3 regions of the Microbacterium aquimaris genome follow, and region 3 is predicted to be linked to each of the others. Evidence: predicted binding sites of a transcription regulator. Region 3 holds the regulator's gene; each other region holds the start of a gene.
What was found. Region 3 encodes LexA, which represses DNA repair genes until DNA is damaged. Its sites were predicted from a motif close to TCGAACANNTGTTCGA; they were not measured.

Region 1 (3,273 bases), 1.3 Mb from region 3:
GACTCGGTGAAGTCTCGACCGTCGCGGGCCGCCTCCAGCGCGATGTCCCACCCGTCGCGCACGCCGGGAAGAAACTCCTGCACGAAACCGAGCGTGCCCTGCGCCGAACCGGACTCCCGCCCCACGTCCGGCCACGAGGCATCCTGACTGCCGAAGAATCGCGGGATGTAGGGCGAACCTGCGGCGCTCAGGGCGCGTTGCACGGTGACGTCCGGGTTCTCTCCGTGATGGAGGGTACGGAACAGCTTCAGGATGATCGTCGGCTCACCGCGCTCCTCGAACACGATCGAGGTGTTCGACTGCTCCCCCGTCAGCACGCGCGATCCGGTGACGCGATGTACATCCACCCCCATCTCCGCGAGGGATCCGACGGCGAAGTCGTGCTGGCGGGCGGCGTCGACGTAGGCGCGCCCCTCCCCGGAGTCGACCACGTCGGCGACATCGTCGGAGCCGGCCAGCACGAGGGGCACGTGATAGAGAGTCGGGAGCGTCCCGGCGTCGTCCATCACGAGGTAGCGCATGCTGTCTGCGGGCCCGGGTTGCGCGTCGAGGATCCGCAGACGCGGCTGGTGCCCCTTTCCGGCGTACCAGCGCTGAGTCGTCATCCAGCCCGCGAGCGCATCGATGAAGTCCACGCTCTACCGTGGCGCGGATCGCAGCCGTGACACAAGGGGTGGACGCGGGCGACCATCGCGTGCGACCCTGCGCCGCCTAGAGTGGAAGGATGAGCGAGCCGGCGGACACGGGCGAGGGCGTTGAGGTCGCGCCGCACCGATGGCGTGCGGTGGTCGCAGCCCTGGCGAATGAGACGGCGCGACGCGTCCATGCGGAACTGACCCTCGGCGTGCACAGCGCCACCCTGCAGACCCTGTCGCCGTCTCGGCGCCGGCAGATCACGAGGGTCTTGACGCAAGCCGGCCTGGTTCGGGAGCAGAACGGGCGTCTTGCGGCGGACAACGCGGTGTTCGCCGATCTCCTCGCCGCGGCACCCGCACCGCCCAAACCGACGGGTCTCGCGCGGTTCTTCGACGCCGGCGGGCGCATCGCGGTGTACCCCTCGAATCCGCAGGTGCGTGCCGAACTGCTCTCCTCGATCGCACGCTCGGTGTTGGACCCCGGCGAGGTCCTGTCCGAGCAGCAGTTCAACGCCCGGCTGAGCGGCCACGCCCACGACGTCGCGATCCTGCGCCGCCACCTCGTCGATCACGGCCTGATCGAACGCACCCCCTCCGGCACGGAGTACGCGTTGCCCGCATCCGAGGAGCGATAACCGCAGCGGGAGCTCAGACCAGGCGCTCGAAGACCAGCGTCGCCTGAATGCGGTCACCGCCACCGAAGCCCGTGCTGCCCGACGAGGCGGTACTGATCGTGTGGAGTCGATAGCCGAGCGCAGCCTGCCGATTGATGACGCCCTCGAGCTCGACGAGGTTGTTCGACCCGGAGCCGAAGAACTTCTCCTTCAAGACGACTTGCAGCACGACGTAGCTCATCCCGGTCGGTGCGGGACGGGGCTGGGCGCCCGCGACCGCATCCGCTTGCGCGCGGCTGATCATCCCGCCGATGCCGGGCTCCGCCGGCGGGGGCGGCTGGATGTCGTCGGTCCAGTTCTCGCCGTTCCACCATCGCTTCTGACCGGTGCCGTCGTCGTACCAGCCAGCCTGCGCGTTCGCCATGACTCCCCCGTCCGCCGGATCCCCCGATCCGACTCCTGCCCACGGTAGCGGGATCGCGGATATCACTTCCCCGGCGCTCGCGGGAGTGGGCGAGCTGCAGGCACCTGATGGGAATATCTGTTCGAGGGAGTTGTCCGGCATCCTGGTTTTCTTCGGGGTTATGTTCTACACTTGGAAGCGCAGGCCCGAGCCCCGAGGTGAAGATGACTTCGAAAGCGCACGACCCCGCTGACGCGGCGAAGACCGCTCGGTTCGTGCTGCGCGCCAGGGAGATCGCCGCAGTGAAGGCTCGGGTCCTCGCCGAGGAGACGGCTCTGCACGCGGAGGCCTACGCCTTCACCGTCGAACAGACAGAGCGTCTGCGCAATGCCTCGACGAGAGAACGGGAAATGCCGCTTCGCGCGATGGCGGCAGAGATCGGCGCGGCCACCCGGGAGAGCGATCGGGCGCTGCAGACACGGTTGTTCGAGGCCCACCGCGCCGTGACCCTCTTTCCCTCGACGTACGACGCACTCCGTGAAGGCCGGATCTCCCAGCGCCACCTGGCCGTCGTCGTCGAGAAGGGCGCGGGGCTCGAGGACCCGGAGGCCCGCTCCGCATACGAGAGCGACGTTCTCGCGTACGCCGAGACCACCACCGCGGCGCGCACTCGGACGTTCGCCGAGCAGGTCGCCGAGAAACACGACCCGAAGACGATCCAGGAGCGCCATGACACGGCGGCGCTCACGCGGAGAGTCTGGGTCGAAGACCTCCGCGACGGGATGGCGATGCTCGGGGCGATCGGACCGGTGACCGAGATCCACGGTATTCACGATCGACTGACCCGCCAGGCGCGCGCGATCAGAGATGCGGATCGCGCCGCTCGCCGCGCCGTCGACCCACCGGCGGAGGACCCCGTCACCGCCCGTTCCGCCCCGGGGGTGGCCACCGCCGACGCGGCCTCCAGCCCCGACGCGCAGGGCGGCCCCGACGCGCCCGCCAGCCTCCGTGGAGACGTCGGGGTCGACGAGCGCAGCATCGATCAGATCCGCACCGACGTACTGATGGACATGCTTCTCACCGCCGCGCCGACGATCGACCCCATCGGCGACACGGTCGAAGGCGGGTTGGGGGCGATCCGGGCGCACGTGCAGCTCACCGTCCCGGCGTCCACCCTCGCCGGCACGACCTCCGGCGGGGCGCAGCTCGACGGAGCGTGCGCTGTCGACCCGGAGACGGCGAAGGTGCTCGCCGGACACGCTCCCGGCTTCGACCGGGTGTTCCTCGACCCCATCACCGGGGCTGTTCTCAGCGTTGACCGCCGCCACATCACCTCAGCGCAGAAGCGCTACCTCCTCGCCCGCGACGTGCACTGCCGATTCCCCGGATGTCGGCGTCCCGCCCGGGAGTGCGATTGGGATCACCGCAAAGACCATGCCCACGGTGGCCGAACCGACATCGACAACGTCGGAGCCTTCTGCCGACGGCATCACACGTTGAAGCACGCGACACCGTGGACGGTCACACAACGACCGGGGGGCACCCTTCACTTCATCGCGCCCTCGGGGCTCCGCCACGTTGAGAAGCCTCCACCTCGAGTGATGTTCTCCCCCGACCCACC
Region 2 (3,273 bases), 1.6 Mb from region 3:
GACTCGCCCCGAGAGCTTGATGTGTCCGGACACACCGGGGCGAGTCAAAGAGGCGCTTTCGGGAACCGGCCGCAAATGGGACGCAAATCGCGAAACCATGAGAGGCCGACGGCCCGCGATCCCAATGATTTCAAGGGATTGCGGGCCACGAAGTTCGGCGGAGACGGAGGGATTTGAACCCTCGGTCCCCTTACGGGGACTCCACCTTAGCAGGGTGGTGCACTAGGCCTGACTATGCGACGTCTCCAGGCATCCGCAACGCATGAGCGCGTGGACGCACCAGGTAATCATACCCGCTGACGTACGAGGAGACGAACCCGCGGACGCCGGCGAGAACGTCACCCGAAGACGTTGCCGGCCGAGCAGGTCTCCTGCGCTGCGGTCGATCCGGGAATCGAGTCGGGAAGCACCGCGGAGGTCTCCGTCGGCTCGGGGGTCGGCTCACCGGTGGCGTCGGTGGTCGGCTCCTCCGTCGGCTCGGCGGGAGCTTCGGTTTCATCCGTGGCCGGTTCGTCGATAATGACGCCACCGGTGTCGTTGGGGTCGCTGGTCAGCTCGAGCGACTGGTTGGCCTCGAGCGCGGCCCACAGCGCGTCGGCCGACTCGTAGTTCGGCACGACCCGGTTGCTGTCGTTGGGGTCGTCGTACACGGGGTACTGCACGAAGACGATGTCTTCGAACGGCACGTCCTTGACCGCGAGGGCGATCTGCACCAGGGTCATCGGGTTGGTGAGGCTCTGGCTGGGGGTGACGTTGTCGACCGCGGTCGTGGCGAGCTGCAGCAATGTGGACGGGCTCGCCAACACCTCTTCGCTGACCAGTTTTCGGGCCAGTGACGACATGTACTGCTGCTGGTTGCTGATGCGAGCCAGGTCGCTGCCGTTCTCCAGGCCGTGACGGGTGCGCAGGAACTGCAACGCCTCGACACCCTGGATGTTGCGGATACCGGCGGGCCAGTCGATGCCGGTGTACGGGTCCTGGATGCCACCGTTGCCGATACAGACGTCGACGCCTCCGATGGCATCGGTGATGTTGATGACGTTTCCGAAGCTCACCTTGGCCGCGAACGGGATGTTCATCCCGCTCAGCTCGGAGATCGTCTTGACCGTGCAGTTGAGTCCGCCGCGCCCCCATGCGGTGTTCAGTTGCGCGTAGCTGACGGCGTAGTTGATGCTGCCGTCCTCGTCCGTGCACTCGGGCTGGGCCGACATGAGGTCCCGCGGGAAGGAGATGACCGTCACACGGCGGGGCTCGTCCGAGATGTGCACCAGAAGGTTGACGTCGTTGAGTTGACCGCCGGCGTCTGCACCGGTGCAGCGCTCCCCGAAGAGGTAGGCGTACTCTTCCTCGCACTCGTCGGTGCCGACCACGAGCATGTTCACGCCACCCTCGATCGCGCCGATGTCCGGCGGAACCGCATCCTGCCCGTCGAGCGCGACGGCCTCGTCGGCGAAGCTGGCGGTGATGTCGTACGCGGTGTAGGCCGCGATGCCCGCGCCGGCGACGAAGACGACGGCCGCGACGATCCCGACGATCTTCGCCAGGAGGCCGGCGGGATGCGGCGACTTCAGTTCGCCGTGCCGTGCGACGGTGCGCCGACCACGCTTGCTCTGACTCACTCGGATCCTCTCGGGGGGTGTCACCCACCGCGTGTCGGCGCTCCCCGTGTTCGGATCACGCCGACCACGATGTTGTGGCGGAGGGTGTGGGATTCGAACCCACGGGACATTGCTGCCCACTGGTTTTCAAGACCAGCTCCATCGGCCGCTCGGACAACCCTCCCGACGAGGCCGCCGTGGCGGCATCCGTCGAACGGCGTCGAGTCTAGTCGACGGCGCTTTGCCGTTATTGTCGCAACGGCTTCTGTGGATGCACTGAACGGCGCGCGGGCGCGGGCGCGGGCGGCGCCCGACGAACACCGGACGACACTCCCTCGAGGCGATGTCGGAGGTATGTTCTAGTGTTCGAGTATGGACAACGACCCGGAGACCTGGATCGACGAGGACGGCATGCCGCACCTCGAGATCCCCCTGGAGCTCCTCATGGAGTCCGCGTCGGATCACCCCGACTCGCTCGATGACGTCCTCGACCTGAGCCACGTGATGATGCGGTTCGTCGCGCAGCGCTACGTCGCCATCGACGGGATGCGGCGGCGGGCGGTCACGGAAGCGTCCGCGTTCGGCGTCGATCTAGCGTCGGTCGCCTTCCGCTCGGTCCGTTTGGAGCTGGCGGCGGGCATGCGCGTCTCCGAGTACGTCGCCGAGGCGATGCTCCAGCAGGCGGAGGCGCTGGTCCACCGCTATCCAGAGGTGTGGCACTCCCTACACGCGGGTCGCATCGACGACGACAAGGGCTACGTCCTGGTCGCCGGGCTCGATGAGCTCGGCCCCGACGCCGCGGCAACTCTGCTCCCCGAGGCTCTCGACGCCGCTGAGAATCTGCAGATCGGCCCGTTCCGCCGCGCTCTCCGCAAGCTCGTCGAAGACCACCGCGCGAGCACCCTCGAAGAACGGCACGAAGACGCGGTGACCCGACGTCGTGTCGTGCTCGAAACCGGGAACGACGGCATGGCGTGGATCGGCGCGCACATGCCGGCCGTCGAAGCGCAAGCCATCCATCAGCGTCTCACCACGATGGGCAAGGCGATCACCGCCGTCGACGGTGAGGAGCGCACCCTCGATCAGGTGCGTGCCGACATCTTCGGAGACCTCCTGATCGACGGGACCACGGATCATGTACCGGCACACGCACGCGGTGTCCGCGCGACGGTCGTCGTCACCGTGCCGGCCCTGTCGCTCGTTCACGAGAAGCAGCCCGCCGGCGCCGACCCCGCCTCCGTGGAAGGCCTCGGACCGATCCCGCACTCGACGGCGCGAGAGCTCTGCGGCGGCGCGCGCGAATGGATGCGTGTGCTCACCCACCCGGAGACCGGTGCGGTGCTCTCGTTCGGACGTGACCGCTACCGTCCCCCGAAGGCGCTTCGAGACATCGTGAGATGGCGCGCCGGCCGGTGCATGGGACCCGGCTGCGGAATGCCCGCCGAGCGGTGCGAGATCGACCACTCGGTGGCATGGGAAGACGGCGGGACGACGGAGCTCCGGAACCTGCACCCGCTATGCAAAGGACACCACATCCTCAAACACCACGGCGGCTGGGCACTGGAGCATCGCGACGACGGTGACGTGATCTGGACGTCACCGACCGGTCGAAGATACCTGGTCAGACCGGAACGGAGAGTCCCGGTCTTCCGGCCCGACCCCGAACCTCGGGTCC
Region 3 (3,273 bases):
GTCGACCACGACCATCCCGCGACTGGCGTCGTAGACCGCGGTGATGACGTCGAGGGGCATCGGGGTACCGGTGGGGTTGTTCGGCGCGCACAAGAAGATGACGTCGGGGTCCATCTCAGCCACCTGCGCCGCGGCGGACTCCGGGGTCAGAGTGAAGTCGTCGTCGCGCGTGCCGGCGACCCAGGTCGCCCCCGTTGCGCGGGTCAGCAGGGGGTACATCGAGTAGGTCGGTCCGAAGCCGAACGCGGTGCGTCCAGGACCGCCGAAAGCCTGCAGCACGTGCTGCAGCACCTCGTTGGAGCCGTTGGCGGCCCAGATCTGGTCGGCGGTGATGCCCTCCCCCAGATACTCGGCGAAGGCCTCCCGTAGCGCGAGGAACTCACGATCGGGGTAGCGGTTGACATCCCGCAGGGCCAGCGCGATCGAGTCGAGGATGTCCCCGGCGACCTCGTCGGGCACAGGATGGGTGTTCTCGTTGACGTTCAGCGCCACCGGCAGAGGGGCCTGCGGGGCGCCATAGGGCGTCATTCCGCGGAGATCGTCGCGGAGGGGAAGGTCGTCGAGGCGAGCGGTCACCTCTCCCATGGTACGTGCGGTCGGGCGAGCGGGATCACTGCCCGTCGGCGGTGTACCGCGTGGGGATCGCCAGCTCCTGCCCCGCGGAGACGGCCACACCGTCGAGGGCGTTCAGTCGTGCGATGTCGTCGATCACGTCGCGCGGATCGCTCGACGGGGCGACACGCTCGGCGATCGACCACAGCGAGTCCCCCGCGCCCACGACGACGGTCGAGAAGGACGCGGGATCGGCGCCGGCGTCGCGAGAAGCCAGCGCTCCGCCACCGCTGATGACCGCGACGGCCACGCACGCGGCGACCGGGAAGGCGGCGAGTGCGGTGAACACGCGGCGACCGCGCGCGGTCATGCGCAGGCGGGTGCGGGGTTGCGGCGTGATGGTGATCGCGGTCATCTCTCCTCCTTCTTCGGGGAGAGGTTCGCACCGATGGACTCGGCCGGGAGCACCCGGTGCGAACCTCTCTTCCGAAGCTATCTTCGAGTTTCTATACTGTCAAGGGACCGGAACGGTGGATCTTCGTCGAACACGACACGCGGACTGCTTGCGGGCCGTGCCCGAAACGGGCGGATACCGTTTCGATGAGGACACCCCACCACCGACCTCCGACATTCGAAGAGCAGTGCCCCTCACGCCGGGAGACCGCGGCGGGGACGACGAGACAGGAGCACGAGATGACCGAGCCGACGAGCCGCGCCCGACCCCAGACCCGGCGGCGGCGCAGCCTCAGCGACAAGCAGCTCGCGATCCTCGAAGTGATCCAGCGCTCGATCGCGCGCCACGGATACCCGCCGAGCATGCGGGAGATCGGCGACGCGGTGGGCCTGAAGTCGCTGTCCAGCGTCACCCACCAGCTCAACCAGTTGGAACTGAGCGGCTACCTCCGCCGTGACGCCGGCAAAACCCGCGCGATGGAGGTGCTCATCGATCTGCCCGGTGCGAGCACCGAAAGTCCGGCGGACACCACGCCACCGGTCGGCGATGCCGCGATGGTGCCGCTCGTGGGGCGGATCGCCGCGGGCGTGCCCATCACCGCCGACCAACAGATCGACGAGGTGTTCCCCCTCCCCCGACAGCTGGTGGGCAAGGGCGATCTGTTCATGCTGAAGGTGTCCGGCGAGTCGATGATCGACGCCGCGATCTGTGACGGTGACTGGGTCGTCGTCCGCTCACAGCCCACCGCCGAGAACGGCGACATCGTGGCGGCGATGCTCGACGGTGAGGCGACCGTGAAGACATTCCGGCAACGGGACGGACACGTGTGGCTGTTGCCCCGCAACTCGGCGTTCGAGCCGATCCTCGGCGACGAGGCCGTCGTGTTGGGCAAGGTCGTCGCGGTGATGCGCGCGGTCTGATCGGGGCCGCAGGTGCGAAGCGGGGCGTCTTCCCGACAGAATGGGGCTCACCGAACCTAGGGAGCCTCGCCATGCCCACGACAGACATCGACGATCTCCGCGCGGAGATCGAACGCCTCCGGGCCGAGAACGCCGACCTGCGGTCGCAATCCGTCGACCCTCCGGACGCGGAGACCGTCCCCTCGGATCGTGTCGCCCGCACCGGGTGGTGGCGTGCGCTCATCTCCGCGGTGTGCATCGTCCTGGCCGGGATCCTCGTGCCGGTGTCGGTGGTGGGCACGTGGGCGCGTGCCGAACTGGTGAGCGAGGACGCGTTCGTGCAGACCTTCGGGCCCCTCGCCGACGATCCCGACGTCCAGCAGCTGGTCATCGACCAGGCATCCGCGGCGGTGAACGAGGCCGTCGACGTCGCCGGGATCACCAACGACGTCATCGACGGGGTGCAGAGCCTCGATCTTCCGCCGACGGCCTCGTCGGCGCTGGACCTGCTGCGCCAGCCCGCCGTCCAGGGTGTGCAGGGCCTCATCGACTCCGCGATCACCGGTGTCGTGCAGTCCGACGCGTTCCCCCAGGTGTGGCGCACCGCGCTGGTCGCCAGCCACCGCGCGCTCGTCGCGGCGGCGACCGGTGACGATACGACGGCGATCGCGATCGATGACACCGGTGCGCTCGGCATCCAGCTCGGACCGATCATCGACGAGCTGAAGACGCAGTTGAGCGATCAGGGATTCGGATTGGCCTCATCGATCCCGACGATCGACCAGACCATCGTGATCGTCCAGGCCGATGGCCTCCTCCTGGTCGGCACGATCTACAACATCGCCGTCGCCGCCGGCTACTGGATCCCGTTCATCGCGCTGGGCCTGGCCGCCGTCGGCGTCCTGGTCGCGCGCCGCCGTTCGACCGCGCTGCTGGGGGTGGGCGTGGCGATCACGATCGGTGCGGGACTTCTTGCCGTCGCTCTCACCAGCGCAGCGGCCGTGCTCAGCCTGAACGCCCCGTCCCTGGGGATCCCCGCACGCACACTCGAGGCGATCTACTACACCGTGGTCGGCGCGATGCGCGACACCGCGACGGTGCTGACCTTCCTCGGTGTCGTGGTGGCGGTCGCGGCGTGGCTGAGCGGTCGGTGGGCCCCGGCCCGCCGTGTCCGCGCGCTCGCGGGATCGCTCACGACCTCCGCGCGTGTGGGCCTGCGCCGACGCGGGCTGGACACCGGCGGATTCGGGGAGTGGATGCGCCGTCAGCGTGTGCTCGTGCGCATGGTGATCCTCGTCCTCGCCGTGATCCTCCTGTTCGCGCTGCGCCCGCTGACCTTCGGCGACATCGTGCTGGTCGTCGTCCTCG

Region 1: ABD204_RS03395 (HNH endonuclease signature motif containing protein) is a predicted target of LexA. The motif match lies at 1,783-1,798, and genes of this name have one in related genera.
Region 2: ABD204_RS01965 (HNH endonuclease signature motif containing protein) is a predicted target of LexA. The motif match lies at 1,945-1,960, and genes of this name have one in related genera.

Annotation. Positions count from the first base shown of each region.
Region 1 is NZ_BAAAPT010000001.1:723,263-726,535, forward strand. Features, by position in the region: gene ABD204_RS03380 (maltokinase N-terminal cap-like domain-containing protein) at 1-635, opposite strand, end outside; gene ABD204_RS03385 (DUF2087 domain-containing protein) at 725-1,270, shown strand; gene ABD204_RS03390 (DUF2510 domain-containing protein) at 1,284-1,673, opposite strand; gene ABD204_RS03395 (HNH endonuclease signature motif containing protein) at 1,877-3,273, shown strand, end outside.
Region 2 is NZ_BAAAPT010000001.1:390,513-393,785, forward strand. Features, by position in the region: tRNA gene ABD204_RS01950 (tRNA-Ser) at 159-247, opposite strand; gene ABD204_RS01955 (LCP family protein) at 339-1,619, opposite strand; tRNA gene ABD204_RS01960 (tRNA-Ser) at 1,695-1,782, opposite strand; gene ABD204_RS01965 (HNH endonuclease signature motif containing protein) at 1,971-3,273, shown strand, end outside.
Region 3 is NZ_BAAAPT010000001.1:2,030,304-2,033,576, reverse strand. Features, by position in the region: gene ABD204_RS09295 (histidinol-phosphate transaminase) at 1-585, opposite strand, end outside; gene ABD204_RS09290 (LysM peptidoglycan-binding domain-containing protein) at 611-967, opposite strand; gene lexA (transcriptional repressor LexA) at 1,246-1,926, shown strand; gene ABD204_RS09280 (hypothetical protein) at 1,998-3,273, shown strand, end outside.